DNA from 2 places in the Stenotrophomonas sp. YJH_SMC_37 genome. Region 1 is predicted to be linked to the other one. Evidence: riboswitches for the same ligand, from Rfam matches in the RefSeq annotation. Region 1 holds a riboswitch; the other holds the start of a gene.
The links. Region 1 has a riboswitch for thiamine pyrophosphate ahead of AC5P8J_RS10850 (TonB-dependent receptor). Riboswitches for the same ligand answer to the same signal wherever they lie in the genome.
Positions count from the first base shown of each region.

Region 2: linked by a shared signal. The riboswitch ahead of thiC (phosphomethylpyrimidine synthase ThiC) and the one ahead of AC5P8J_RS10850 (TonB-dependent receptor) in region 1 are both predicted to bind thiamine pyrophosphate.

Region 1 covers NZ_JCAFTG010000006.1:155,349-170,684, forward strand. The annotation lists gene AC5P8J_RS10820 (ATP-binding protein) at 1-2,068, opposite strand, end outside; gene AC5P8J_RS10825 (response regulator) at 2,144-2,782, shown strand; gene AC5P8J_RS10830 (hypothetical protein) at 3,161-3,931, shown strand; gene AC5P8J_RS10835 (XVIPCD domain-containing protein) at 4,044-6,029, shown strand; gene AC5P8J_RS10840 (glycine zipper 2TM domain-containing protein) at 6,276-6,683, shown strand; gene AC5P8J_RS10845 (phosphotransferase enzyme family protein) at 6,809-7,933, shown strand; TPP riboswitch at 7,977-8,072, shown strand; gene AC5P8J_RS10850 (TonB-dependent receptor) at 8,143-10,332, shown strand; gene pnuC (nicotinamide riboside transporter PnuC) at 10,341-10,910, shown strand; gene AC5P8J_RS10860 (TonB C-terminal domain-containing protein) at 11,016-11,441, opposite strand; gene AC5P8J_RS10865 (Dyp-type peroxidase) at 11,526-12,500, opposite strand; gene AC5P8J_RS10870 (VOC family protein) at 12,622-12,990, opposite strand; gene AC5P8J_RS10875 (helix-turn-helix transcriptional regulator) at 13,058-13,825, opposite strand; gene AC5P8J_RS10880 (OmpO family porin) at 13,951-14,526, opposite strand; partial or broken gene AC5P8J_RS10885 (DUF2268 domain-containing putative Zn-dependent protease) at 14,742-15,326, shown strand.
Region 2 covers NZ_JCAFTG010000005.1:184,865-200,200, reverse strand. The annotation lists gene ilvC (ketol-acid reductoisomerase) at 1-37, opposite strand, end outside; gene ggt (gamma-glutamyltransferase) at 697-2,412, shown strand; gene AC5P8J_RS09740 (BCCT family transporter) at 3,053-4,630, opposite strand; TPP riboswitch at 4,876-4,976, shown strand; gene thiC (phosphomethylpyrimidine synthase ThiC) at 5,059-6,903, shown strand; gene AC5P8J_RS09730 (ion channel) at 6,997-7,668, shown strand; gene AC5P8J_RS09725 (winged helix-turn-helix domain-containing protein) at 7,928-10,252, shown strand; gene AC5P8J_RS09720 (helix-turn-helix transcriptional regulator) at 10,368-11,267, shown strand; gene AC5P8J_RS09715 (TonB-dependent receptor domain-containing protein) at 11,317-14,181, shown strand; gene AC5P8J_RS09710 (HDOD domain-containing protein) at 14,360-15,336, opposite strand, start outside.

The sequences.
Region 1 (15,336 bases):
CCTGTTCGGCCTCTGCCTTGGCCGCAGTCAGGGCCTCGGCCTGCGCACGCGCCTCGCTGACGTCCACCCAGTAACCACTCCAGATCACCGCGCCCGCTTCCGCAGCATAGGGATGGGCCTGGCTGCGCACCCAGCGCGCGCCGGTGCCTTCAGGACGCAGCCGGAACTCGAGAATGAGCGGCGCGAACTGCCGCGCCGCCTGCTCGACCGCATGCAGGATGTGCTCGCGGTCATCTTCCTCGATGCGCTCCAGCAGGCAGGTTGCATCCTGTTCGGCCTGCTGCCGGCTGATCCCGAACAACGCCTGCAGGTCGCCGGCAATGAACGGGAAACTGAGGGTTCCGTCAGCCGCACGGCGTGCCTGATAGACCACGGCGGGCAGGTTGTCGGTGACTTCGGCCAGGCGCTGTTCCAGATGGCGACGCCCGGCTACCTCACGGCGCAGCCGCCAATGCCCGATGGCGTGCACCAGCAGCGCGGTAAGCAGCACCAGCAGCAGCGGCACGCCCCAGCGCGCCACGCGGGTCCACTCGAGGCCGTTGCGGTATTCGACGGCCAGCCAGTCGCCGCGCAGGGCTTCGCGCTTGCGTGGGGTCATCTGCAGCAGCAGGCGGTCGAAGGTGGTGGCCAGGGCGGCATGGCGACGCTCGACAGCCAGCACCAGCTGATCGTTGAAGCCGGCCGGTGCGGCCACCTGCAGGCGCCCCGGGAAGCGGTTGCGCAGCAGGTGGTCCACCACGGCCAGATTGCCTATATAGGCGTCGGCGTCGCCATTGATCAGGCGCTGCAGGGCCTGTTCCGCGCTGCGCGCCGCGATGATCCGGGCCTGCGGTGCCTGCTGCAGCACATAACCACGCACGCGCTCCGGATCGGACAGCAGCACCCGCTTGCCCTGCAGGTCTGACAAGCCCAGCAGCGCCGGGCTGTCGCGCCGGCTGACGATCACGTTCGGCACGCTGATGAAGGGCTGGCTGAACACCCAGTCCGGGCCCAGGTAGCGCGAATCGGCCGGAATGCCCATTACCGCCTGCAGCTCGCCGCGGCGCGCCTTCTCGCGCACTTCGTACCAGTCATGGCTGTTTTCCACCTGCAGGTTGGCGCCGGCCTGCAGCAGGCGGCGCAGGTATTCGCTGGCCAGGCCGCTGGGGTTGCCATCCTGGTCGGCGAACGACAGTGGCGCCGCGTTCGGCGCGAAGCCGATCCTCAACGGTTGCTCCAGTACCCGCTTCTCGGCCTGGCTCAGCGCCAGCTGCGCCGATGCCGACCACCGCGGAGGTGGCAGCCAGCGCTGCGCCAGCGCATCGCGCTGGGCCTGGCTGGTCGCGGCCAGCGCCAGGTCCAGCGCTTCGGCCAGTGGCTGCTTGCCGTTGGGAATGCCGAAGTGCAGTCGCTCCGGCGGGAGATCGCTGGGGCGCAGCAGCACGACGCCCTGCAGGTCCTCGCGGGCGATCAGTTCGGTGGCCACATAGGCATTGCCGATGTAAACGTCGGCCTTGTCGTCTCTGACCATCTCCAAGGCCGCCAACGAGTTGTTTGCGACAAGCTGGCGCGCATGCGGAAAGCGGGCGCGCACCTGGGGCCCGGTCAGGAAGTCCTGCTCGATCACCACCCGCAGTCCGTCCAGATCGGGATTGTCGGAGGCACGCAGGTCATCCGGGCGCCCCACCAGGGCCAGCGGGGCCTCGCCATAGGCGGCGGTGTAGACCATGCAGCGGGTGCGGTCGGCACTGAGCCCGACGTTCATCACCACATCAATCTCGCCACGACATGCCGCATCCAGCACGGATGTCCAGTCGGAGTAGCGCCTTGCCTCCACCTTCACGCCCAACTGACGGGCAAGAAGCGACAGATAATCCGGACCCAGGCCAACCTGTTGACCATCACGGAGGGACTCGAACGGTGGCCAGCCACTGTCATACTGACCCACGACGATGCTCGGATGGGCGGCCAGGTACTCGCGCTGCAGGGGGCTGAGCGGCAACGGCCCGGGCACCGCCTGCGCCAACGCTGCCGGCAGCGCCAGTACGACCAGCAGCAGGACCAGCCCGCGAACAGCCCAGCTACGCATCGGCGTCGATCTCCTAGAATCCTGCCAGGGACCGCGATGGTCGCGGCCCAGCCAGCCCGGTGGCCATACTAGAGCATGAGCTTGCGCATCATCATCGCAGACGACCACCCGGTGGTCCGTATCGGTACCCGCGCCGTCATCGAATCGAGCGGGGTGGGCCGCGTGGTCGGCGAAGCCGACAGCGCGCAGGCGCTGATGGCCCTGCTCGGCAGCCAGCCCTGCGACCTGCTGGTGACCGACTACTCCATGCCGGGCAGCCCGCAGGCCGACGGCTTCGCCATGATCGGCATGATCCGCCGCCGTCATCCAGACCTGCCGGTGCTGATGCTCAGCGTCTCCAGCAATCTGGCGATCCTGCGCATGGTGCTCGACAGCGGCGTGCTCGGCCTGGTCGACAAGAGTTCGTCGATGGACGAGCTGCCGCAGGCCATCCAGTCGGTCTACCGCGGCCAGCCCTACATCAGCCGCAGCCTGCGCGAGCGGGTCGAGGCTGCCGGCAGCTGGCGCATGCGCGAGGGTGACGGCAAGCCGCTGTCGCCACGCGAGGTGGAGGTGCTGCGGCTGCTCGGCACCGGCATGACCGTGAAGGAAATCTCGCTTCAGCTGCACAAGAGCGTCAGCACCATCAGCCGGCAGAAAGGTGATGCCATGCTCAAACTGGGCCTGAAGGGCGACGCCGAGCTGTTCGATTACCTGCGCGACGGCAAGATCTGAGAGCCAGATCGCACAAGAAGGGCATCTGGCACTGCCCTCTTTGACGGACCGCCGATCTGTGCCAAGATGGTGGGGCATGAGTTCCCAATGCGAGGTCGAAGGAATCGACCGGCTCATGTCCTCGCTCCCGTCCCTGGTGGACGTGGCGCGGTTCCCTGCCGGCCGTCTGGCCCGGCAACGCTGACCATGGAGAGGCGCATGCAACATCCCCCCAAGCTACGCTGGACCCTGCCGTTGCGGCCTCTGCGCGCATTCGCGGCGTGCCTGCTCGTCTCTCTTTCCGCTGCCGCCTGCAGCGCCGCCGATCCGGTCCCCTCGTCCTCCCAGCCCGGCGCCCCTGCGCAGGCTGCCAATGCGCCCCGACAGGATGTTGCCACGATGCAGAACACCTCTCCCGACACCGCCGTTACCCCGCCCGACGCGCCGACCGTGATGTATTTCACCTATCAAGTGGATGGCGATGGCGCGACCTCCTATGAGGTCCAGAACGGCAGCGTGGCGACCTTCTGGTTCGGCCATACCTTCACCCTCGACGGCACCACGTATTACACGGGTTTCTCCTGGGATACCCGCGAGCACTACGGCAAGCCGGGCGAGCAGTCGCCGGCCGGCCCGGATGACCGCGCCAACCTCGCCGAGGCCACCTTCGTGCTGGCCGGCAGCGACGCGAACAAGCCCTGGAAGTTCCGTGGCCAGGAATGGACCATCGGCGCACTGGGCGCTTACGACAAGGCCGACGATATCGATACCCGGCGCAAGCTGCTTGAACATCGAACCGCCGACGGTCGCCTGTTGCTGGCGGTGCCGACCAGCAGCTTCGACCGCGGCATCAGCAGCACCGGCTATGCACTGCTGCTGTTCAACCCCAAGCGCAGCGAAGACGACGTGGACAGCAAGGTCTGGCGCTATGTCGGTTCGGTGCGTACGGGCGAGGACAACAGCGCCGCCTGCGACGAAGGCAACGTGATGCCCTGCACCGGCAGCGACGGCGAACTGGCCTTCGCTGCCGACGGCAACGGCCTGCCGCGACTGACCGTGACCTTCAAGGGCACCACCCTCGAAGGCCCCGGCAGGACCCGCACCCTGGGTGCCGGCGACACCGTGCACTACACCTTCGACAGCGCGACCCAGCAGTACCTCGCGCGCTGAAAGCACCCGCCACGCGCGGGTCCCCTGTTGACCGACATGTTCTTGACTCACGGATGAGTCCGGTTGGCGATTCGCGGCATGCGCCGCTCCATCAACCCCGAGGAAAAACGTCATGGCACAGCATGACTACAGCAGAAAGGAAGTCCTGGACATCGTCGAGCAGGTCGCCAGGCAGAAGAGCATTCCGGTCGACGACTTCATGCGCTTCGCGTACATCGAGACCGGTGGCACGTTCAACGAGCGCGCCCACAACGCGTCATCCGGCGCCAAGGGCCTGTTCCAGTTCGTGCCCGGGTCCGCACGCCAGTACCACCTGACCGGCCACGAGTTCGACCCCACCCGCAACACCGAAGCGGCCGCGCAGATGTACCAGGACAACCTGGACTCGATGGCACGCCGCAACGAGCGCACCGGCCACCCGTACCTGTCCGGCGGCAGTACGCCGACCGGGCTGGACCTGTACCTGGCCCACCAGCAGGGCAGTGCCGGCTATGGCTCGGTGCAGACCGCCATTGCCACCGGCACCTTCGGCGTGGTCCGCAACAGCCACGGCGACGAGATCAACATGCGCCGCAACGTGCTGAACCAGATCGGGTCGGACGCGAAGGCGCTGACCGGCCACAGCCTGGCCGAAATGCGCGGCATGAACGATGGCGACCTGGCACGGGCCTTCTCCAGCTACTACATCCACAAGTACGCAGCGATCAGCATCCCGGAAAAGAACATCGAACCGCAGGCGGTGGCACAGGGCCAGGCCCCGGCCGCGCCTGCACAGGCCAGCGCAGCCGTGGCGGCCGGTGCTGCCACGCTGGCGGCAACCGCAACAGCCGCTGCCGCGCCGAAACCGGGCATCGAACTGCAGGCCGCCTACGAGGCCGGCGTGAAGTACGACGATGTGAAGTACGCCATCAACATTCCGGGCCACGCGCTGTACGTACCGGGCAAGACCGGCAAGAACGTGGACCAGGGTTACATCGATTGCTCCGGCTGGGTCGGCACGCTGCAGAACCGGACCATGGACGAGATCAACCAGAAGGCCGGGCATGCGGTGTTCAGCAAGGCCGATCGCATCGACCTGGGCAACCTGGGTTCCGGCGGCATCGTGCGCAAGGCATTCGACCAGTCCGGCGTGCTGCTTGACCGCGACGCGATCCTCAAGCCCGGTGCGCTGAAGGAAGGCATGATCATCGGCCTGGATACGGCCAGGACCCGCCATGAACACTGGAACGGCATCGACCACATCGTGATGGTGGTGCGCGACCCGAACACCGACAAGCTGCTGATCAGCCAGTCCACCGGCAGCAAGGGCGTGCACACCATGCCGGTGGAGGACTACCTCAAGCAGGTGAAGGACCACCCGCACTGGAAGCTGTTCGCGTCCGATCCATTGTCCAAGGCCCGTGACCTGCTGGAAAACCGTACCCAATCGCACGAGCAGACCCAGGGCAAGGCCAACGCCGAGCACAAGGCGGCCGCCACGCCGCACGCCGAACTGTACAAGCAGGGCGCACACAGCGAGGGCGTGCGCAAGGTGCAGGAGCAGCTGGGCCACCTGGGCTACGTCGGCGCCGACGGCAAGCCACTGGCCGAGGATGGCCGCTTCGGCCGCAACACCGACGCGGCAGTGCGCCAGCTGCAGAAGGACAACGGCCTGGTCGTCGACGGCATCGTCGGTCCGAAGACGCTGGAAGCGATCAAGGAAGCACGCGAACGACCCTTGCTGAACGACGAGCGGCACCCACGCAATCCGATGTACCTGCAGGCCACCGAGGGCCTGGAGCGGCTGCCGGCAGGTACCTTCAAGGATCGCCACGCGCTGGAAAGCGCCGCCGCGGCCCTGACCAAGGAGGCGCATGCCGCCGGCCTGCAACGCATCGACACAGTGGTGCCGAGCCCGAACGGTGAGCGCCTGTTCGCCGTGCAGGGCACGATCGGTGACCCGGCGGCCAGCCGCGTGGCGGTGGAGACCCGTGCCGCCAGCGAGCAGAGCCTGGCGCTCAGCAGTGGTGCCGTGCAGGGCGCCCCAAACGTGCTGCACCAGCAGCAGGATGCCCAGCAGGAGCAGGCCCGGCAGGCACAGAAGGCGATGGGCGTCTAAGCCCGCAGCGCCTTGGGAGAGAAGGGAGGGCCACGTCCGCGTGGCCTTTTCCCTTTCTGCCAGCTGAGCGGCCGGGGCCGCTTTCAGCCTTGCTTCATGCCGCCTGCCGCTAGATGAATGCGCAAGCCGCACGGTGGACCAGGCAATGTTCCGGCAATGTTGGAACGCCAGCGTGGACACCACGGCAGCCGGGGCGCCCCGCGCCCTCCCTGCCCAGCGTGGCATGCACCTCACAGGAGAACGAACATGCTCAGTACTTCCGCACTCAGCTTCCGTGGTCTGGCGATGGCTCTGGCATTGGTGGCCAGTGTGGCCGTGGTCAGCGATGCCAGCGCGATGTCGAGGAAGGACAAGCGCACCCTGGTCGGCGCCGTGGTCGGTGGCGTGGCCGGCAACCTGCTCTCCAACGGTGATCCTGCCGCCACCGTGGGCGGCGCCGTGGCCGGCGGCGCGATCGGCAACCTGACCACCTCCGACCGCCGCGACCGTCGTTACTACGACAACCGCCGCTATGACGACCGCTACGATCGTCGTTACGACCGTGGCTATTACCGCAGCGGCTACTACGACCGCGGTGACAACCGTCGCTGGCAGCGCGAGCGCTACTACGACAACCGCTACTACCACGACCGCGGTCGCCATCGCGGCTGGTAAGCGGCACGGCATCTCCCGTGCCGATGCACGGACGGGCGGGTCGATGACCCGCCCGTTTGCGTTGGCCACGTGCATGGCGTTGAATGCGCAGCCTTGGATGCGACTTTCCCCACCGGGGCTGCGGCATGACTTCTTCCTCCCACCGCGTGCAGGGCCTCAACAACGACGAGGTTGCTGCCGACTGGCCACCGATCAGCGCGGCGGACATTGCGTGGCTGCGCCAGCGCTACCCTCAGCTGGACGAGCAGAGCCAACCGCGCTGGCACAGCCCGCGGCCACTGTCGGCCGCCGCCATCGTCAATGGCAGGGACGGCGCGGTGTTCATCAAGCGCCACCACCACAGCGTGCGCAGCGCGGCCTGCCTGGAAGAAGAACACCACTTCATCGCCCATCTCGCCGCCGCCGGCGTGCCGGTAGTACAGGTGCTGCCGGCCACCGATGGCCACACTGCCGTCGAGCATGGCGAATGGACCTTCGAGCTGCATGCGGTTGGCGTCGGTGAGGACCTGTATCGCGACGCGGTGTCGTGGTCGCTGCTGACCGATATCGCGCAGGCCCGTGAAGCCGGACGCGCACTCGCACAGCTGCACCGTGCCGCCGCCAGCTACCACGCGCCCCAGCGCAGCACCCATGTGCTGGTCGCGCGCGACGATCTGATCCGCGCCGACGATCCGATCGCGGCCATCAAGGCAGGGCTGCACGAGCGCCCCGCGCTGGCCCGCTATCTCGCGCGCATTCCGTGGGAAGCGCAGCTGCAGCGTGACGTGCTGCCGTGGCATGCCGGCCTGGCCAAGCGCCTGCGCGACGAGCCGCGGCTGTGGGCCCACAACGACTGGCATGTTTCCAACCTGCTGTGGCGCGATGGGCAGATCAGCACCGTGCTGGATTTCGGCCTGGCCTCGCCCACCAGCGCACTGTTCGACCTCGCCACCGCGATCGAGCGCAACGCGGTGGCGTGGCTGGAGCTGGAGCGCGGCATGGAGGCGGTGCGCATCGATATCGCGCTGGCCCTGCTCGACGGCTACCGCCAGGTACTGCCGCTGTCGGCGGCACGCGTGCACCTGCTGGCCGACCTGCTGCCGATGGTCCATTTCGACTTCGCACTGTCCGAAGTGGAGTACTTCGAAGGTGTCACCGGCTCGACCGCGAATGCCGACGTGGCGTGGCAGCCCTTCATGCTGGGGCACCCGGCGTGGTTCCACAGCGCGCCGGGACAGGCATTGCTGCAGGCCCTGCACGCGGCAGCCTGAAGGGCGCCGGCTCGCAAATCCGTACCATTTGTAGTGAAATGGTCACCTGAAGCGGGGGTGCCTGGATCTGCTAGGCTGAGAGAGTCCCTTGGAACCTGATCCGGTTTGCACCGGCGTAGGGAGCTTTGAGCCGCAGCCACACCCCCGTCATGGGCAGGTGCACCTGCGCGCCGTCGCTTCGTCTCCCTTGTTGTCCGAAGACGAATCGAATGAACCGCTGCCTGCGCCCCACCCTGCTCTCCCTCGCCCTCTGCGCCGCGCTGCCGCTGCACGCCAGCGAGGCCGAGGCGTCCCCCGATGCGGCTGCCACCGGCGCCGAGCGCTCGCCGACCGAACTGGCAGCGGTGCGCGTGCAGGCCGGCAAACCGAAGGCCGATACCTCGCGCGTGAATGCCTTCGGCGGCGGTTCGTGGAAGGACACGCCGGCGTCGGTGAACGTGCTCGAGCGCGACTATCTCGACCGTCGCCAGGTACGTTCGCTGTCCGAGCTTGCCAGCAACGATGCCTCGCTGGGTGATGCGTATGCACCTGTGGGCTACTACCAGAACATCGCCATCCGTGGCTTCGCGCTGGACGCCGCCACCGGCTACCGCTTCAACGGCCTGTCCATCGCCGGCGAACAGCGCCTGGCGCTGGAGAACGTGCAGTCGGTTGAGATCCTCAAGGGTGAAGCCGGCCTGGCCGCAGGCGTGATGGCACCGGGTGGCATCATCAACTACATCGGCAAGCGCCCGGCCGAAGTGCGCACCGCCACGCTCGGCACCGATTCGGAAGGCTCGCGCTACGTCGCCGTCGATGTCGGCCACTGGATCACCCCGCGCTTCGGCCTGCGCCTGAATGCCGCGTGGGATTCCAGCAATTCCTATGTCGAGCACGCCGATGGCCGCCGCAATTTCTACTCGCTGGCGGCCGACTGGCTGATCGGCGAACGCGGCAAGCTGGAGGTGGACGCCAATTACCAGACCAGTTCGCAGCGTTCGGTGTCCGGTTACCAGCTGCTGGGCGCACGCGACCTGCCGCGCGGCGTCGACCGCGAGCACCTGCTCGGCTACCAGCCGTGGCAGCGTCCAGTGGATATCGCCAGCACCAACATCACCGCCCTGCACACCTACGACTTCAACGAGGCCTGGCAGTCGCGCGTCTCGGTCGGCCACAGCCGGTCGGTGATCGATGACAACGTCGCCTTCGCCTACGGTTGCTACTACGCCGTGCAATGCGCCGATGGCAGCGTGCCGGGCAACTACTTCGCGCCCAACGGCGACTACGACGTCTACGACTACCGCAGCCCGGACGATACCCGCCGCAACCAGCAGGCCCGTGCCGAGCTGCGTGGCCGTTTCGAGACCGGCAGCGTCGGCCATGAGCTGACCCTCGGCGCCGACTACTTCCGCCGCACCGTGGACAGGCGCCCGAGCGTCAACGAGTACGTCGGCACCACCAACATCCACGAAGCACCGGTGCCGGTATTCGCGCCGTCGCCGAAGATGCCTGGCCCGTCCGCACGTCGCCTGGACAGCCGCCAGACCGCCTTCTTCGCGCTGGACCGGATGAGCTTCGGTGACGACTGGCAGTGGCTGGCCGGTGGCCGCTTCGTGCGCCTCGATGAGCGCTCCTACGACAAGCGCGGCACCCCGCAGCGCCACAGCCGCCTGTCACGCTTCCTGCCGCAGACCGCGCTGGTGTGGAAGGCCACCGACCAGCTCAACGCCTATGCCAGTTACGTGCGCGGCATTTCGCTTGGCCAGGAAGCGCCGTTCTGGACCAGCAATGCCGACACCTTCCTGCCGTCGGTGCAGTCGCGCCAGCTGGAAGTGGGCGTGAAGTACGTGCCGGTCGAGGCGTTGACCCTGGGTGCGGCCGTGTTCCGCATTTCGCAGCCGTACCAGTACGCCAGGCCGGACAACAGCGACGTGGGCTACACCTTCGTCGAGGAAGGCACCCAGACCCACACCGGCCTGGAGCTGACCGCCAACGGCCAGCTGACCGACGCATTGCAGATCGTGGCCAGTGCCAGCGTGCTGCAGGCGCGTGCGCGCGACACCGGCACGCCGGCTTATGAAGGCCATCAGCTGGTGAATGTGCCGAAGGTGCGGGCCAGCGTGCATGTGGCCTATGCGCTGCCGTTCGTGCAGGGCCTGGATGTCACTGGCGGCTGGCGTTATGCCGGTGCCAACGTCGCACGTGCCGACGGCGGCGTGCGCGCACCGGACTACTCGGTGTTCGACGCTGGTCTGCGCTTCCAGCATCGCCTGCACGAGCGTGCGGTGACCTGGAACCTGTCGGTGGACAACGTGTTCAACCGCTTCTACTGGCGCGATACCGGCAGCAGCGGCGGTGACTACTACCTGTTCCCCGGCGCACCGCGACAGGCCCGCCTGTCGGTGACGTTCGCGCTGTGAGCGGCGTGATGCTCGAGTGGACCGCCGCACTGTGCAGCATCCTTGGCGTCTGGCTGATGGCCCGGCGCCGGCTGGTGGCGTGGCCGGTGGGCCTGCTGTCGGTGACGCTGTACGGGCTGGTATTCGCCGAGGCCAAGCTGTACTCGGACACCCTGCTGCAGGTCGCCTTCGGTGGCTTCCTGGTCTACGGCTGGCTCAACTGGCGGCAGCATGCCGCCGATGAGGGCAGCATCCGCATCGTGCCGCTGGCACGCGGCACGCTGCTGCGTGACCTGGCCATCGGCCTGTGTGGTGGCGTGGCGCTGGGTGCAGCCATGCACAGCTTCACTGATGCCGCCCTGCCGTGGTTGGACGCGCTGCTGACCGGCCTGAGCCTGGTCGGGCAGTGGTGGCAGGCGCGCCGCCACGTGGCCTGCTGGTGGGTGTGGATCGCGGTGGACGTGGTCTACGTGGGCGCGTACCTGTTCAAGTCGCTGCACGTGACCGCCGCGCTGTACGTGTTCTTCCTCGGCCTGGCCGTGTTCGGCCTGCGCGCATGGAGCGCCGCCGCGCGCGAGCCACAGGTGGCAACGCAGTAGAGCCAGGCCATGCGTGGCGGGCTACCGGTAGTCGCCAACCCGGGTTGGCGCGCGCCTGCCGACCAAGGTCGGCATCTACCCACCACATCCACGCATGGCGTGGATCTACTTCGGCTCCAGCACCAGCACCAGCCCCAGCCGCAGCGGCTGGCGCATGTCGGCCGGCGGGGCTGCCTGCAACGGCGCGCCCTGCAGCGTCGCGCGCAGGTCGGCGTCGACCTGGGCATCGCCCAGGCTGTCGAATTCCAGCTTCGAGATGCGGCCATCCGCCGCGATCCACACGCTCACCGGCAGCGGCGTCGGTGCGTCCGGATGTGCCTGCAGCCATTCCAGCACGCGCTGCGCCTGCGGGTCCTGCTCCTGCTGCAGGCGCTGCTGCAGCTGGCCACCGACCGCAGCGGCGTAGGCCATCCAATGCGCAGGGGCGTCCTGCGCGGACACCGCGGCGCTCCCCAGTGCCAGCGCACCGAACACCGCGGCCAGCGGCCGCCACCAGCGGCGTGCGCCGGTTGTGTTCCTTGCCATCGCGATCGCCCGCCCCTGCGCTCTCATCCAACGGCTGATGGTCGGGGCGGTAGATGACAGGCAGATGGCCGTCGCCGCTGCCCGGCGCGATCAATCGCCCAGATCGGCCAGCACTTTGCGCGAGGGCGCGAAGAAGGTCACGCCGGTGGTGGCGGTGGAGAAATCGAGGATGCGGTCATGCAGCGGTGCGGGATTTCCGATGAACATGCGCTCGAGCATCTTCTCGATCACCCACAGGCGGCGCGTGTAGCCGATGAAGTAGGTGCCGTATTCGCCGCGGCCCGGGTTGGCGAACGGCATGTTGTCGCGCAGGATCTCGTGCTCGCCGTCGGCGTCCTCGATGGTGCACAGGGTCTTGTGCGATTTCTGCGCATCGGCCGGTGCATCGTCCAGCTCGATGTTGTCGTGCTTGGTGCGGCCGATGATCGCCTCCTGCGCCTCGGTCTTCTGCGCGCGCCAGGCATCGAGATTGTGCAGGTACTTCTGCACCACCACGTAGCTTCCGCCGGCATGTTCCGGGTCTTCCTCACCCACGATCGTGGCTTCCGGCAGCGACAGCCCTTCCGGGTTGGCGGTGCCGTCGACGAAATCGAGCAGGTCGCGGCCATCGAAATAGCGGAAGCCAGCCACGTCATCGACCGCTTCCACCGCATCCCCGAAGGCCATCAGCAGGTTGCGCTCGAAGGCCACGATCAGGTCCATCGTGCGCGCCCGGATGTGGTACAGCAGGTCGCCCGGCGTGGACACGGCGGTGTGGGTGGCGCCCTTGATCTCGCGGAACGGCTTCAGCTCGCGCGGCGGCGTGGTGCCCACCAGCGGCTGCCACACACGGTGGCCGATGGCCACGTTGCAGGTGAAGGTGCGTTCGATCTCGCGGATGGCGGTGTTCTTGATCAGGTCGTCGGTGCTGGCCAGCACCTCGCGCGCCCTGGCGATCGACGCCTCATCATCCTTCACCTTCAGCACCAGGAACGCCGCCGAATGGGTCAGTGGCGCGGTGATCTGCTGCGGCTCATTGTCGAGCGTGTGGTTGACGGCGGTGATCTGGGCGGGCTGGGTGTTCACGGTATTCCTGCGGGCTTGAGGCGGGCGCGTCGCGTGTGGCGATGTGCGGGCGATCATAGCGGAACCGCCTGACCGTGGACGGAGCGGTTCTCGTTCCGTCCACCGGCAATGGTACGAAGACTCAATCCAGATCGCTCCACACCGCCAGCTCGTAGCCATCCAGGTCGCGGAAGTGGAAGCGGCGGCCGCCGGGGAATGCGAACACCGCCCGCACCACCTCGCCACCGGCAGCGACTACGCGCTGCTGCGCGTCGGACAGGTCCGCGCAATACACGATCACCAGCGGCCCGCCGTGGGCACGCACCGGCACGTCGGCCACGAAGCCGCCCTTCAGGCGGCCATCGTCGAATTCGGTGTAGGCCGGGCCATAGTCGGTGAAGTGCCAACCGAACACCTCGCCGTAGAAGCGTTTGCTGCGGGCAATGTCGGCGACGTTGAATTCGATGTTGTCGATGCGGCGTTCGGCATCGCGGGATGCGGCGTGGCTCATGGCGTGGCTCCGTGTTGGGAGCCCAGCATCGATCAATGCAGCACCGTGGTCTTGAACAAAACGGCCATCATTGGCCCCATTCCAGGCGCAGCTCGCGTGCTGTCATGCTGGCAAGCTCACGTGCCTCGCGGCTGAGATGGGCCTGGTCGGCATAGCCGGCCTCGGCGGCCAGCATCGCCAGGGAGTGCTGCGGCAGCGCGCGGCTGTGGCGCAGAAAACGTTGCAGCCGCAGGATCCGTTCCAGCGTCTTGGCGCCGTAGCCGAACTGCGACTGGCTGAAGCGTCGCAGGCTGCGCGGGCTCAGGCCGACGTGCGCCGCGAGCGTGTCCAGCGTGGCGTGGCCGGCGGCGAGCGCCTGGAACAGGGCATGTGCGCGCTTGGCGGGGGTGTCGAGCGCGACCGCACCCATATGCTGTTGCAGGCAGTGCGCCATTCGCTGCAGGCGCTGTGCAGGCGCGGTGTCGCCGATGGAGGCCGCCGCCTTGTTCGCCCACGCGCCCTTCAGGTCAGCCAGGGGCACGGCCTGGCCGATGATCCCGGCCAGGGGCAGGCCCAGCGCGGCCAGTGCCTGGCCGGGACGGAAACGTGCGCCCAGCACCTGCGCACCGGGTGCCAGCCCCGGGTGCGCGGCCACGCGGTCCGGCCCGACCACGAACAGCACGCCGTCGCGCCAGAGAATGTCCACGCAACCGTCAGGCAGTACGGTGACGTGCCCATCGGCATCGGCAGGAAGCTGGCTCTGCCACAGCTGTCCAAAGTGGCCACGCAGCGGCGCGGGTGCCAGATGCTCCTGGTAGGCCGTGCCAGTGCATGCGAGGGAAGAAGAGTCGCCCATGCCGCATTGTCGCGCTACAGGGCCCATAAAAGTGAAGCCCGGCGCGAGGCCGGGCTTCGGTTGGCGTGTGGGAGAGAGAGAGAGAGTCACACGCCAGCACAACACGCACTAACGACAGGCGTTTGTTACCAGGTGAAGCGCGGGCCCACGAACCACTCGCGGTCGCCAGCCTTGGCCAGCTTCACTTCGCCGCTCAGGCCCCAGTTCTGGTTGAACTTGGCGGTGGCGCCGACACGGCCGTAGAACTCGCCGTCCGGGTTGTAACCGTGCTTCTTGCTGAAATCTTCGTAGCCGGCCATCACGTAGCCTTCCACGTACGGGTTGAACGCGGTGCGCACGCCCACTTCGGTGGAGTAACCGTTGAAGTCCAGGCCGCGCTTCTCGTCGTACTTCTGGTACGCAACACGGGCCACCAGGTCGGTGTTCGGTGCGATGCCGTAGTTGTAGCCGACACCCAGGCGCCACTGGTCGACGTCATTCTTGAACTTGTCGGTTTCCTGGGCGCTGTAGTCGCCAAAGACGTGGAAGTTCGGGTGCACCGCAACGGAACCCTTCACCTTCCAGCCATCGGCGTCGCCGCCCTTGGCATCGGTGTTCACGTAGCCGCCTTCAACGTAGTTGTACGACAGGCCATCGGTTGCCGATGCAGCGAACGGCAGGGCAGCCAGAAGACCCAGGGCAAGCAGCGAATTCTTGTTCATCGGGACACACCTTTAATTATTTTGGTTTCGTCGGCCGCCTCCCGGGAGGGGAAGAGAGAGGAGGCGATCGACAGGTGTGAATTATCCGTTAGGGGGTCTAATCAACCCTGAATATTGAACTGACTGGTATATAAATATGGGCGACGTTCAGGGAACTCCGCATGCCGCACACATCCGCCGCGTCACTGCTGTTGCGGGGACGTGCCCGCCGTAGGGTGCGCGAGCTGCTGCTCATCATCCTTGCGATGATGCTGCAGGCGGCCGAGCGCAGCCAGCCTCCTGCGCGCATCGTGATTCAGACGGACGATGTCACGCGTTTCTTCCATGTGCTGGATGCCAGCGCTGGAAAGCCGAGTGCCGACGATCTGCAGCGCAGCTATCTGGATGCTGGCACAGACGCTCTGCGCAGCTTCACCGACAGCCGTATCGGCTCGATGGAGCGGCTGGCCAGGGCCATCCAGGACACGCCGGCATTGTTTGCGAAAGCGAGAACCTGCGCGACAGCATTGCCATCGATCCGCATGCGCGTCGCCGCTGCCGTCGATCAGCTGGGCACCTTGTTGCCGTCTGCGGCGCTTTCCCCGGTCACCGTACTGGTGGGCCGCGGCAACAGTGGTGGCGTGACCGCCGAAGCAGGCGTGGTCAGTGGACTGCAAGCGCTGTGCGACGCCGACTGGATGCAGGCCGATGTCGGCGACCGTTTCGTGCACCTGATTGCCCATGAGTACGTGCACGTGCAACAGCCAAGTGCACGCGTGGAAGTCGAGCAGCCCACCCTGCTCTATCAGGCGCTGCTGGACGCCAGCCGGT
Region 2 (15,336 bases), on a different contig from region 1:
CGGCGATCTTGGTCTGGGGCAGGTCGTTGGTGCTCATGGGGGAGGTTCCTTGCGGTGGGAAGAAAAAAGAACGGCCGGTCGTCGAGGTGACGTACCGGCCGGTCAGGGAAAAGCGATGGAGGAGGCGCTGCGCATCGCACAGGCACAGCCACCACGAGGCGTGGTGGTGGTCTGGGGCCGGGCTTTGCACTGAGCGTTGGTCATGGTGGTTGCGTCTGAAACCAGGTCCTGAAATGAAAAAACCCGCACCGGGGCGGGTGCGGGTTTTGATGAGTTCCGGTGTGTTTGTTGCTTACACGCTGGCTCGTCCCGCACCTGGTGGCTGGGTAATAAGTACGAGCACAAGAATCGAACGCAGCGAGGCGGCGCCGGTGTCGGCGGCTTCAATGTGGGTTCGCAGGGGCGTGTTGTGATGCAACATGTGATCGAGAGAAACACAGCCGTTTTGGCGGTGTCAACCCTCGCGACGGTTTTTTTATCGGTTTCCAGTGAATCCAGCGCAATCGCTTGCGGCACAAGGATGGTTGCTGCTGAAAGTGTTTCGGTGAACCCGAATTCACTCCTTTCTGGGTGGTTTTTGCGCGGAATCCGTTGAATTCTTCCACCCCAGGATCAACGTCCATGACGTCTGTCCGATACCGCGTGAAGGCCGCAGCGGCGAAGATCGGGGAACCACCCGTCCATCGGAACTCGACCGTGTCCCGACGCCTTGCCCGTTCCCTGCTCGCCGCCGTGCTGGCTGCCGTGCCCGCGCTGTCCTTTGCCGCCGACCGCATTACCGGCCACACCTTCGCCTCCCGTTCGGAGGTGATCGCCCCCCATGCGATGGCCGCCACCTCGCAGCCGCTGGCCACCCAGATCGCGCTGGACGTGATGAAGGGCGGTGGCTCGGCGGTGGATGCCGCCATCGCGGCCAACGCAGCGCTGGGCCTGATGGAGCCCACCGGCAACGGCATCGGCGGCGACCTGTTCGCCATCGTCTGGGACCCGAAGACGCAGAAGCTCTATGGCTACAACGGCTCGGGGCGCTCGCCGAAATCGCTCACCCTGGCCGAGTTCCAGCGCCGTGGCCTGAAGGACATTCCGGCCACCGGCCCGCTGCCGGTGTCGGTGCCCGGCGCGGTCGATGGTTGGTTCGCGCTGCACGAACGCTTCGGCCGCAAGCCAATGGCCGACAACCTGGCGCCGGCCATCCGCTACGCCCGCGAGGGCCACCCGGTGGCCGAAGTGATCGCCTACTACTGGGACCGCTCGGTACCCAAGCTGTCGCAGTACCCGGGCTTCAAGGAGCAGTTCACGATCAACGGCCACGCCCCGCGCAAGGGCGAGATGTGGAAGAACCCGAATCTGGCCAGCACGCTGCAGAAGATCGCCGATGGCGGACGCGACGCCTTCTACAAGGGTGACATCGCCCGCACCATCGGCGACTATTTCAAGGCCAACGGTGGCTACCTGAGCTATCAGGACATGGCCGAGCACCACGGTGAATGGGTCGAGCCGGTCAGCAGCAACTACCGTGGCTACGACGTCTGGGAGCTGCCACCCAACAGCCAGGGCATTGCCGCGCTTCAGATCCTCAACGTGCTGGAAGGCTACGATTTCTCGAAGATCCCGTTCGGCTCACCCGAGCACGTGCACCTGTTCGTCGAAGCGAAGAAGCTGGCCTTCGCCGACCGTGCACGCTTCTACGCCGACATGGCATTCCAGCCGGCGCCGGTGCAGAAGCTGATCTCCAAGGAGTACGCCGCGCAGCGCCGCGCGCTGATCTCGATGGACAAGGCGTTGAAGGAAGTGCAGCCGGGCACGCCGAAGCAGCTGGAGGAGGGCGACACGATCTACATGACCGTGGCCGACGCCGACGGCATGATGGTCTCGCTGATCCAGTCCAACTACCGCGGCATGGGCAGCGGCATGGCGCCGCCGGGGCTGGGCTTCATCCTGCAGGATCGTGGCGAGATGTTCGTGCTGCAGGAGAACCATCCCAACGGCTACGCGCCGGGCAAGCGCCCCTTCCAGACCATCATTCCGGCGTTCATCACCAAGGGCGGCAAGCCGTATGCCAGCTTCGGCGTGATGGGCGGCGCGATGCAGCCGCAGGGCCACGCGCAGATCGTGATGAACCTGGTGGACTTCGGCATGAACCTGCAGGAAGCCGGTGATGCGCCGCGCATCCAGCACGAAGGCTCGACTGAACCGACGGGTCAGGCCACGGCGATGACCGACGGTGGTGAAGTGAATCTGGAAACCGGCTTCCCGTACGAGACGGTGCGCGCGCTGATGCGCAAGGGGCATCGCATCGTGTTCGCCGATGGCCCGTATGGCGGGTACCAAGCGATCATGCGTGATCCCGAGACCGGGGTTTACTACGGTGCTTCGGAGAGCCGCAAGGATGGGCAGGCGGCGGGGTATTGAGGTTTTCCGGCCACCGGGCTGAGCCCCCTCTGCGGTGGTGAGGGTTTCAGTGATGCTTGGTTTGGCCGGGCGGGTGGATTGTCTGGGGGCCGCTGCAAGTACGTCCATGTAAGCTCGGTCGCCGCTTGCTCGTGTGCACTGTCCTGCGCACACGGCAAGACCGGGGTTGGGCATCCGGCCCAACCCGCCCGAGGCATGCCTCGGGCCCATGCGGCTCACGCCCCCAGCCAACCCACCCGCCCGGCCACGGACAGTTTCCTGCGGCCGCCACCGCAGGAAGAGAAAGAAGAAGATCAAGAGCAAAGGCAACAGCAACAGCAACAGCCGCGCGCTGTGGGTTGGGGTCGGACCCGTTTTCCGAAGGAAAACGGATCCGACCCCTTCTTGTTTTCCGATACACCTGATCCACGCATGGCGTGGATCTACTGCCGTCACCGGGAAATTGCCGGAGGCGGGGAGGGGGCCGATGGCGGGACCGTCCACGGCATGGATGCCGTGGCCGAGCCTACAGGGACGTACTTGCGGCGTGTCTCGCCATCGGCCCCCTCCCCGCCAAACCAGCAGAAATCCAGAGCCGCTTTTGAAGTTGTTGTTGCCGTTGCTTGAAAAAAGCGGTGCAGCCGCAGGCTGCAAAACCCCCTCAATCCTGATCGTGCGCGCGCGCTGCCTCCGCCTGGGTTTCCTCCTGCGCCGCCATCTCGCGTGCGATCCACGCATCGATCATGTGCCGCTGGCGCTGCGCCTGCCGCCGCTCACGCGTGTACTCCTGGTCGAGCACGCGGTACAGCGACACCATCACCAGCACCATCAGCAGCGCGAATGGCAACGCCGCAATCGTGATCATGCCCTGCAGTGCATCCAGGCCACCGGCCAGCAGCAACGCCGCTGCGATCAACGCCACGGCGATGCCCCAGGCCAGCTTGCGCTTCAACGGAGGATCGCCTGCTTCGTCAGTGGACATGCTGGCCAGAACCAGTACCGCCGAGTCGGCCGAGGTTACAAAGAAGATCATCAGCAGTACCAGTGCGATGCACGACAGCAGCAGCGGCAGCGGCATGCTGTCGAACAGCGTGAACAGCACCGTCTCGTAGCCATTGCCCAGCGCCTGCACCAGGTCGGCATGGCCGAAGATCTGCGCCCACAGCGCGGTGCCGCCGAACACCGCGAACCAGAAGAAGCCCAGCAGCGTCGGCGCGAGCACTACACCGATCACGAATTCGCGCACGCTGCGGCCGCGCGAGATGCGTGCGATGAACGAGCCCACGAACGGTGCCCACGAGATCCACCAGGCCCAGTAGAAGATTGTCCAGTCCGCCACCCAGGTGCTGCCGGAGAACGGTGACATGCGCAGGCTCATCGTCACCAGCTGGTTGAGGTAGGAGCCCAGCGTGGTGGTGAACGTATCGAAGATGAAGCCGGTCGGCCCCAGCACCAGCAGGATGGCTGCCAGCAGGGCAGCCAACGCCAGGTTGAAATTGGACAGCCACTTCACACCCCGCTCCACGCCACTGGCGGTGGACGCCATATACAGCACGAAGGCGACGGCAATGATGGTCATCTGCACTGGGACGGTAGCCTGCACGCCGAACACGCGCTCGATGCCGGCGGCGATCTGGATGGTGCCGAAGCCCAGCGTCGTCGCGACACCGATCGCGGTGGCGACCACTGCAGCGATGTTGACCACCCGACCGATCCAGCCGCGATGGTGGCGGCCGATGATCGGCTGCAGCATGTCGCTGACCAGGCCACGGCCGTTGCGGTTGAACTGGAACCAGGCCATTGCCAGCCCGATCAGCGCGTAGATGGCCCACGGGTGCAGGCCCCAGTGGAAGAATGCATAGCGCATCGAGGCGCGTGCCGCATCCAGGCTCTGCGGAGCAAGCCCTTCCGGTGGTTTGCTGAAATGCGAAATGGGCTCGGCGGCGCCCCAGAACACCAGGCCGATGCCCATGCCGGCAGCGAACAGCATCGACATCCAGCTGGCCCGCGAGAACTCCGGTTCGGCGTCCTCTCCGCCGATGCGCAGGTTGCCGAAGCGGCCGAAGGCCAGGTACATCAGGAATACCAGGGCCAGGAACACGACCAGCAGGTAGAGCCAGCCGATGCCGCGGATGAGTTCGCCGAGGATGCTCTGCACCACGGTATTGAAGGGACCGGGTGCAACACCGGCGAGCAGCACCAGCAGCAGAACCAGTGCAATGGAAACGCGAAACACCATGAAGGGGCTTCTCCGATCAAGGGATTGAGGGGAGCGAGCAGAGCTTGCTGCGAGGGGCCGGCGACATGCAGCACAGACCGGGCAGGGGCCGCGAAGGCGGCGAGGAAACACCGGCCGCAGCGGCAGGATGCGCGTGCACGTTACTGAATGCGATGTCACGGTTCTGTTAATACAGAAACAGCGGATCCACGCCGTGCGTGGATGGAACAGCCATGGGCCGCAGCACGTTCTATGCTCTAATGCACACCAAGAAGCGGGGGTACCGGGCCATGTGGCCACGGTTGAGACAGTCCCTTGGAACCTGATCCGGCTCATACCGGCGTAGGGAAGCTTTGCAATGCAGCCGTGCCCGGACTCCGCCCAAGGACCGTCCGCGCGGGGTCGCAGTGCGCCGCCGCTTCGTCCCTGACCTTCCTGGACGATGCCCGATGAACGCACAGCTCTCCGCCCTGCAGCAACAGGCCCAGCAACTCTCCGAATCCGTGACCCGGCCCATTCCCGGATCGCGCAAGATACACGTGGCCGGCTCGCGCCCGGATCTGCTGGTGCCGATGCGCGAGATCGCGCTGACCCGCACGCCGACCCTGTTCGGCGGCGAAGAGAATGCGCCGGTCACGGTCTACGACACGTCCGGTCCGTACACCGATCCGGAGGTGCGCATCGATCTGTCGGCCGGTTTGCCGGAACTGCGCCGCAGCTGGGTGGAGGAGCGCGGCGATACCGAACAGCTCGACGGCCTGAGTTCGTCGTTCGGCCGCGACCGCGAGCTTGATCCGAAACTCGACGCCGTGCGTTTCCCTGCGCGCAGCCTGCCGCGCCGTGCACGTGCAGGCGCGAATGTCACCCAGATGCACTACGCGCGCCGCGGCATCATCACGCCGGAAATGGAATTCGTCGCCATCCGCGAGAACCAGCGGCTGGAAGCGATCCGCGATGCCGGCCTGCTGCAGCAGCACCCGGGCGAGTCGTTCGGTGCTTCAATCCAGAAGGTGATCACACCCGAATTCGTGCGCGACGAGATCGCACGCGGCCGCGCGGTGCTGCCCAACAACATCAACCATCCGGAAAGCGAGCCGATGATCATCGGCCGCAACTTCCTGACCAAGATCAACGCCAACATCGGCAACAGTGCCGTGTCCTCCGGCATTGCCGAGGAAGTGGAAAAGCTGGTGTGGGCGATCCGCTGGGGCGGTGACACGGTGATGGACCTGTCCACCGGCAAGCACATCCACGAAACCCGCGAGTGGATCATCCGCAATTCGCCGGTGGCGATCGGTACCGTGCCGATCTACCAGGCGCTGGAGAAGGTTGACGGCCGTGCCGAGGCGCTTACCTGGGAGATCTTCCGCGACACGCTGATCGAGCAGGCCGAGCAGGGCGTGGACTACTTCACCATCCACGCTGGCGTGCTGCTGCGCTACGTGCCACTCACCGCCAAGCGCGTGACCGGCATTGTCAGCCGTGGTGGCTCGATCATGGCCAAGTGGTGCCTGGCGCACCACAAGGAGAATTTCCTCTACACGCATTTCGAAGACATCTGCGAGATCATGAAGGCCTATGACGTGACCTTCTCGCTGGGTGACGGCCTGCGCCCGGGCTGCATCGCCGATGCCAACGACGCCGCGCAGTTCGGTGAGCTGGAAACGCTGGGTGAGCTGACGAAGATCGCCTGGAAGCATGATGTGCAGACCATGATCGAAGGCCCCGGCCATGTGCCGATGCAGCTGATCAAGGAGAACATGGACAAGCAGCTGCGCGAGTGCGGCGAGGCGCCGTTCTATACGCTGGGCCCGCTGACCACCGACATCGCGCCGGGCTACGACCACATCACCAGCGCGATCGGTGCGGCGATGATCGGCTGGTTCGGCACGGCGATGCTCTGCTACGTGACGCCGAAGGAGCACCTTGGCCTGCCCAACCGCCAGGATGTGCGCGACGGCATCATGGCCTATCGCATTGCCGCGCACGCAGCCGACCTGGCCAAGGGGCATCCGGGCGCGCAGGTGCGCGACAACGCGCTGAGCAAGGCGCGTTTCGAGTTCCGCTGGGAAGACCAGTTCCACCTCGGCCTGGATCCGGAGAAGGCCAAGGAGTTCCATGACGAGACGCTGCCGAAGGATGCGCACAAGCTGGCCCACTTCTGCTCGATGTGCGGCCCGCACTTCTGTTCGATGAAGATCACCCAGGATGTGCGTGACTACGCCGAAGCCGGCATGAAGGAGAAGTCGGCGGAGTTCCGCGCGGCCGGTGCCGAGGTCTACCGCCAGGGGTGATGCGGAAGCGGGGGTGCCGGCCAGCGGCCGGCACTACCGCTCATCACGCCGCTCCTGGCTATCCTCCGCCCATCTTCCTGGGGAAAGGACGCCATGCCTGTTGCCATCACCACCCGTTGGCTGGCCATTGCCCGCCGTCATCCTTCGGCCTGGCTGTTGGGCGCCCAGCTGATCGCGGTGCTGCTGTACCCCGCGCTGGATGACACCGCTGCGGGCCGCGCGGCGCTGGGCATGTTCGGCATGGCGGTGCTGGGCCTGGCATTGTGGGTGGTGCAACGCAGCCCGCTGGGCACCTGGCTGGCACTGCTGCTGGCCATTCCCTCGGTGGTGTTCTCGCTGGCCGGTGCACTGCTGGACCGCACTGCGCTGCTGACCACCGCGCAACTGCTGGAGAGCCTGCTGTACTTCTATACGGCCGGTGCGCTCATTGCCTACATGCTCCAGGACCATAAAGTCACCCGCGATGAACTGTTCGCCGCAGGCGCCACATTCACGCTGCTGGCCTGGGCCTTCGCATTTGCTTTTGCCGTGTGCCAACAATGGTATCCGGGCAGTTTCCAGGGCTCCGGCGGCGGTGCACAGCGCACCTGGATGGAACTGCTTTATCTGAGCTTCAGTTTGCTCTCGGGTGTTGGCTTGAGCGACGTAGTACCCCTGCATCCGCAGGCGCGTGCCCTGGTCATGCTGGAGCAGTTTTCAGGCGTGATGTACGTGGCTTTGGTGGTTTCGCGACTGGTCGGATTGACCATGCTGCGGCGCGTGTGAAAATGAACGCCAGATAAAAATTTCGCGCCCCGCAGGGCGCGAATGGTGCAGCAAATTATGTGAATGCGTCGGCGAGAGAGAGCCTGGATGTCGACCACGCGATAGGCGAGGTAACCCGCATAGGCTAGTATTCGCCCGCTTCATTGTTTTTGCGGTATGCGCCGATGCTGTGTGCGGAATCTGGCTTTTTGTTGTCCCCGGTTGGGGGCGGTATTGCTGGTGAAACCTGCCCAGGCCCGTCCCTACTGTATCCCGGAAAATGAACAGCAGCGAAATCCAGCCGCCCGAGGCTGACCGTATCCAGGTTGGCGAATGCGTCGTCACTTTGTCCTCGCGAGAGGTCGAAGTTGAAGGTGCGCGTCGTCCGCGCCGGCTGACGCCGAAAGCGCTGGGTGTGCTGCGCGTTCTGCTGCGGCAGCCCGGCCGCGTGGTCACCCGCGAGGAGCTGTTTGCCGAAGTGTGGCCCGACACGCTGCCCACCAATGACGTGCTGACCCAGGCCGTCACGCAGCTGCGCAAGGCATTCGCCAACGACGACGACAACGGCCAGACCTATATCGAGACCATCGCCAAGAGCGGTTATCGGCTGCTGGTGCCGGTGCAGGTGCTGGAGGCGCCTGAGGCTGCCGTGGACAGCGGCGAGCTGGCCGATCTTCCGTTGCCGCCCGCGGACGCCGGTGGCAGGGCCGCGGTCGGTACGGTGCCGGTGCCGGGGCTTCGCCGGGCGTGGCGACGGGTCCGGCGCCAGGTACTGTTGGCAATCGGCATATTGATGCTTGGCACGGTGATCGTGCTGACGATGCTGCTGTTGCGGCAGCCGCCGGAAGCCAGTTCACCGGTTGATGCGGCCGTGGAGAACGGCGTTCGCGTGATCGGCAGCCCGCAGCGGCCTTACCGGCTGATCACCGCGACCAGTGGTTTTGAGACGTATCCAACACTTTCGCCCGACGGTTCCCAGGTGGCCTACGAAGGGGCCAACGACGACGGGGGGGACGGCGGTGCGATCAAGGTGCAGACCTCGGGCAATGCGCCCGCGCGCCAGTTGCTGACGCCTCCGGCCGGTGCCAACGACCGTTTCCCGAGCTGGTCGCCGGATGGGCGCGAGATCGCGTTTGCACGATTCAGCGCCGGAGGCGGCTGCCAGGTGCTGATCGCCAGTGCCACAGGTGGTGCCGTGCGCCAGGCAACCCGCTGCGACGGCACCGAGCTGCTCAGTTTTGACTGGACCCCGGATGGCCGGGGGCTGGTGTTTGGCAGCATGGTCGGACGCTATGCGCATCGCGGCATCCGCGTGCTGGATCTGGCCAGTGGCCAATGGCGTGAGCTGGATTACCGCGTCGATGCCGATGATTTCGACTATGCGCCGCGCTACTCGCCAGACGGTAAGTGGCTGGTGTTCGTGCGCAATCCGCAGATGGGTGATCTGTGGCGGATGCCCGCCGGCGGCGGTACCCCCGAGCAGCTGACCAATGAAGCGGCCGAGCAGCGAGGCTGGGCCTGGCTGGGGGATGGGCGCACCATCGTGTTCGGCCGTCGCGTGGACAGTGAAGTTCGCCTGTACTACCTCGACGTCGAGCGCCGCACGCTGCGCGACGCTGGCCTGGATGATGCGCAGTGGCCTGCGGTATCCCGGCATGGCAACGTGCTGGCGTTTGTCCACCGGCGGGCGCAGTTCGGCGTGTTCAAGGTTCCGATCGAGGGAGGACGTGCGGAACGACTGTTCGCGTCCAGTGGCCGTGATGGTCAGCCGATGGCCGCGCCCGATGGCCGCCAGCTGGCCTTCACCTCCGATCGCTCCGGCAGTTTCGCCTTGTGGTGGGCTGACATGCAGCGGCCGGACTCGCTGCGGCTGATCGAAGGCCTGCGGCCGGAGGCCCGGCAGGCACCGGACTGGGCCGCCGACAGCCGGCACCTGCTGGTGGTTGGCCGCGATGACCATGGACGTACCGTGGTCTACGAAATCTCGCCGCGTGATGAGCGGCTGCAGCCACTGCCGGTGCCGGCCGAACAACCGCTGCAGGCGCTTTACGGGGCCGGCGATGACCAGCTGCTGGTGGTGGAGCGGGATGCCGACCAGCGCACGCGCTTGAGCCTGTTCGACCGCAGCTCTCACCCCTGGCGCCGGCTGGCCAGCATTGATGGGGTGTCGCAGGCACGTTTTGATCGCGCCAGCGGACGGGTGCTGTTCACGCGCCTCGCCGCTGGTGGGCTGTGGTCGGTCGATCCGGCACTGTCACCGGCCAGTGTGCAGCAGATCACTGAAGACCTGCCGAGTCGGTGGCGCTATCGCACCTGGACCGTCGTGGGGAACGGTGGCATCGGTTACCTCGGCACGTCCACGCAGTGCGGCACGACCCTGGTCCTGATCCAGGCCGGTACCGAAGTGCCGGAACGCTGCCTTGATCCGCAGCGGCTCAGCGCGGGCAATGGACTCAGTGCCAGCGCCAACGGGCGCGATCTCTACGTGGCGCTGGCGGTCAGTGACGGCGCTGACATCGGCATCATGCGGCTGCCCGAGCAAGCCCCGGCGCTGTTCCCTGCCTTCTCCAGAATGTTGATTTTGAAGAAGAATTTCTCTTCGTAATTTTTTCGTGTGGTTCTCGCCACGAATTCGTGGCGATCTCGGCAGTCTTTCCTGACGAGGTCCCACCAGATTGGGCAAAACGGAGGCCTGTACTAGGCAAATCCGTGGTGCCCCCATGCGTCAACTCTCGCTGGCCGATCGCGGCCAAACCATCTCCCTCGACAAGGCCCTGGACGACGTCGCGCCGACCTGCCTGGGCGTTGCCCGGCTGGGCAGTCTGCAGACCGCAGGCAGCAGCTTCACTGTGTGGATGCAGGTGCGCGGCAGTTCCTGGGTGGAAGCCAAGGAAGGACGCTTCCGTTTGCGCCAGGGCGAGTGGATCGCCTTCGAGAAGGAATCGCGGCCGCTGGTGCAGGCCGGTCGCAACGGTTTGTGCCTGGGCCTGAACCTTACCGTCGAAGCGCTGCGCGTGCTGGCCGAGATGGCCGACTGTGGCCTGTATGCCGGGCGTGGTCGCATGAACCGCGGCGATGCACGTGTTGCGCTGCGCCTGTGGCGCGACGCGCTGGCCAGTGGCCAGCCGGCGGAGGCATTGCGCCCGCTGCTGCTGCATCTGGCGGGCCTGCAGCGCGGGCTGGCCGACAACGTGCAGCGTTGCCCGGGTCGCTCGCGCAGCCGCAAGCGCCAGGTGTTTGGCCGCATGCAGCGCGCCCGCCTGTACCTGGAAGGCAACAGCCACCGCGTGGTGCGCATCGGTGAACTGGCTGAACTGACCAACTTCTCCAGCTGGTATCTCTCCAAGACCTTCCAGAGCCTCTACGAGGAAAGTCCGCAGTCGCTTTCGGCACGGTTGCGCCTGGAACGGGCGGCCGATCTGTTGCGCGATACCGACATGATGGTGGGCGAAGTTGCTGCCGCCAGCGGTTTCGACAACTGCTGCAGCTTCGCCAGGGCCTTCCGCGCCCGTTACGGGCAGTCGGCTTCGCGCTTCCGTGAGAACGGCGGGCTGCTGCCGCCACATTCTGCAAACTCTCCGGTTGGGTCGCGCAAATGCAGCGTCGCAACGCAATCGTAACGTGCTGGGGCGTTTTAACACGCTACTAACACGTACCTTGGAGAGATTGATGAACGTTCGTATTCCTGCAGTGCGGCTCGGCTTGTTGCCGGCCGGCATTGCGCTTGCCTTGGCACCGTCTTTCGCTTCGGCGCAGGACGCAGCTGCCGGCGGCACGACCGACCTGGACCGCATTTCGGTCACCGGTTCGCGCATCCGCCAGGCGAGCATGGAAACCGCGCAGCCGGTCATCGCGCTGCAGCGCGCCGACATTGAAAAGCAGGGCTTCACCAGCGTTGCCGACATCGTGCAGAACCTGTCGGCAACCGGCTCGCCGGCGATCAGCCGCGCCGATGCCCTGAGCTCGGGCGAAGAAGTCGGCGGCCAGTACGTTGACCTGCGCAACCTCGGCCCGCAGCGCACCCTGGTACTGCTGGACGGCAAGCGCATGGGCGTCAGCTCCGGCGGTTACACCGATCTGGCCTCGATCCCGACCTCGATCGTCGAGCGCGTGGAAGTGCTGACCGACGGCGCATCGGCCATCTACGGCTCCGATGCCATTGCCGGCGTGGTCAACATCATCACCCGCAAGAACTTCGATGGCCTGGAAGCCAGCGTCTACCGCGGCCAGTACGGCCAGGGCGACGGTGACAAGGAAACCTACAACTTCGTCTACGGCATGACCAACGACCGTGGCTCGTTGACTTTGGGTGCCGAGTACAGCGACGAGAAGCCGGTGCTGGCCAAGGACCGCCGCTTCAGCGCCTATGCCAACGGCCCACGTCATCCGTTCCCGACCGAAGATGACGCCAACGGCTGGTCGGCGATCACCGAGAAGGGCGTACTGGTCAACGGCGGCAAGAACTACGTCGTGAACCCTGGCGCCGATCCGACCGATTTTGCCAACTACCATGAGCTGACCAACGCCGACCTGTCCAACCCGACGCAGCAGATGTATCTGTCGACCGGGATCAAGCGTCGCTCTGTGTTCGCCAACGGCCAGTACGATTTCACCGACAACATCCGCGGTACCGCCAACGTTCTGTATACAGAACGCGAGGCGCTGCAGCAGATCGCCGGTTACCCGTACCGCTCCAGCGCGTATGGCACCAAGCTGTCCAAGGACAGTGCGTTCAACCCGCTGGACCAGGATGTCGACTTCATGCGTCGCACCTGGGAAATGCCGCGCCAGACCAAGTCCGAGCTGAATACCTTCCGCTTCTCGGCCGGCCTGGAAGGCTCGTTCGAGTTCGGCGATAAGTACTTCGACTGGGATGTCGGTTACGTCTACAACCGTAACAAGGGCACCAAGACCGGCACCGGCAACCTGTTCATCCCGAACGTGAAGAATGCCGTCGGCCCGTCGTTCGTCGAGAACGGCGTTGCTTACTGTGGTGCCCCGGGTGCGGTCATCGCCGGTTGCACCCCGTGGAACCCGCTGCTTGGTTATGGCATCGACGGCGCTGGTTCGCTGTCCAACCCGGATCTGCAGAAGTATCTCTTCCTGCCGACTCACGACACGTCGCTGACCACCTCCAAGGTCTACAGCGCCAACCTGTCCGGCGCGCTGTTCACCCTGCCGGCCGGTGACCTGTCGTTTGCAGCAGGCTACGAGCACCGCGAAGAGCAGGCCGAATACAACCCGGATGCGCTGCTGCAGTCGGGCCTGAGCACCGACCTGGCCGGTGCGTCCACCGCCGGTGGCTACAAGCTCAACGAGTTCTTCCTCGAGCTGAACGTGCCGATCCTGGCCGACCTGCCGTTCGCCAAGGAACTGTCGGTCGACATGGCCGGCCGTTATTCGGATTACAACACCTTCGGCAACACCTTCAACAGCAAGTTCGGCCTGAAGTGGAAGCCGATCGATGACCTGCTGGTGCGCGGTACCTACGCCACGGGCTTCCGTGCGCCGACGGTGGCTGACCTGTACGGCGGCACCTCGCAGACCTTCGACAAATACACCGATCCATGCGACACCCTGTTCGGTGCCGCGGTACGTAACCCGCAGGTTGCCGCGCGCTGCGCCGGTGCCGTCCCGGCCAACTTCCGCCAGGAAGCATCCGGCGGTATCGATGCCACTGGCCCGGGGTCTCAGTCCAACTACGCCTACCTGTCCGGCTCCAATGCCGAACTGCTGCCGGAAACCTCCAAGACCTGGACCGTCGGCCTGGTGTACAGCCCGAACTTCGTACAGGGCCTGGACATCAGCCTGGACTGGTGGAAGATCCGCATCGACAACGTGATCGCGGCCGAGTCGGTTACCTCGATCCTCAACCAGTGCTACATTCTGGGCAACGCCAACGCGTGTGATCGTGTCACCCGCGATCCGGAGAATGGCTCCCAGGTGACCGACGTCACCCGCACGCTGATCAACGGTGGTTACCAGGAAACCGCTGGTTACGATCTGGGCATCAAGTACCGCCTGCCGGAGTTCTCCTTCGGCAACATCATCATCGACTGGAAGACCACCTACGTCGATTACTTGGAGTACAAGCGCGACAACGAAGAGCAGACTGCCGTCGAGCAGCACACCGGCTGGGGCACTGGCGACTGGGGTGGCAACTTCCGCGTGCGTTCGAACCTGAACATCGATTGGAGCCTGGGCAACTTCGGTGTCAACTGGGGCATGCGCTACTACTCAGGGCTGAAGGAAGAGTGTTCCTACGACCGCACCGGTGGCGCCGAGTGTAACAACCCGGACTTCTCCTCGGCCTACACCCTGGCCATTCCGGTCCGCAACACCGGTTCGAACACCTTCCACGACCTGCAGGTGCGTTACAACACTCCCTGGAACGCCACCATCTCGGCAGGTGCCAACAACGTGTTCAACCACGAGGGCCCGGTCATGTACAGCCAGCCGAACTCGAGCTTCTCGTACTACGGTGGCTTCGACATCGGTCGTTTCTACTACATGAAGTACACCCAGCGCTTCTGATCCATCGAAGCGTCACAGCAGAAAGAGGAGGGCGGGCCGCAAGGTCCGCCCTTCTTGTTTGTGCGCTGCACCGACTGAGGAGATCCACGCCATGCGTGGATGGTTCTTCAGGCACAACGGAAAAGGCAGGCCACCCGGCCTGCCTTTCATTCCCTGCGAACTCGCCCTGGGCGGTGCCTCAAGCCTCGCTGGGTACCAGTCCCATCAGGCTGTTGGCATGCTCCCGCCACTGCGGCAGCCTGTTGAGAACACCTGCGCGCTGCAGGTAGTCCTCGTCCACCGGATCACCATTGACCAGTGCCAGTGCCACGTGCACTGCGCCGGTCACCCAGAAGCTGCGTGTATTGGCACGCTGCGGCTGCAGATGGAACGCGACCGCTTCGATGATCGGCATCGGCAGGCCCCACAGGCCGAGCAGATAGGCACCGGCTTCGGCGTGGCCCGGGCGGGTGTCACCGGTCAGCGATGGTTCGCTGCGCTCGTTGCGCACGCCGGGCAGCAGCAGGCCGATGTCGGCCAGCAGTGCCGCGGTTGCGCCCAGCTCGGCACTGGATTCGGGCAGCAGGCGTGCGGCCAGGCGCGAGGCAAGCAGGGCGCGCTGCTGCAGTGAATTGCGCTCGGCCGTGGACAGTGTCGGTGCCGAGAACACCTCGCTGGCCAGTACCAGATCGCGAAGCGTCGACAGGCCGAGGCGGGTCACGGCGGTGCGCAGGTCGGCGATGGTGCGGCCCTGGCTGAAGAACGCCGAGTTCGACAGCTGCAGCACCTTGGCCGCGATTGCCGGATCAGCGGCCACCAGCTTGGCGACGTCGGCGCTGTCGGCGTCGTCGTCATGTTCCAGTGCCTGGGTCAGGCTCAGGTACAGGTGCGGCGGCGAGGGCAGCTTCTCGATACGGCCGATGGCGTCGCGCAGGCGCGGGCTGTCCAGCACTTCACGCAGCTCTTCCAGGCTGGTCAGCGCTTCCAGCAACACTTCCGGTGCCAGCGGCAACGGCAGGAAGCGGTGGGCCACGCCGATCAGGCGTGCCGGCGGCGGCCGGTTGCCGTGCTGGGCGTCCACCAGCGCAATGCGGATGGTTTCCGGGCGCAAGGTCCGGATCTGGCCCAGCAGCGTGGTGGCATTGAGATCCGGCAGCTGCGGGCAGACGATCACTG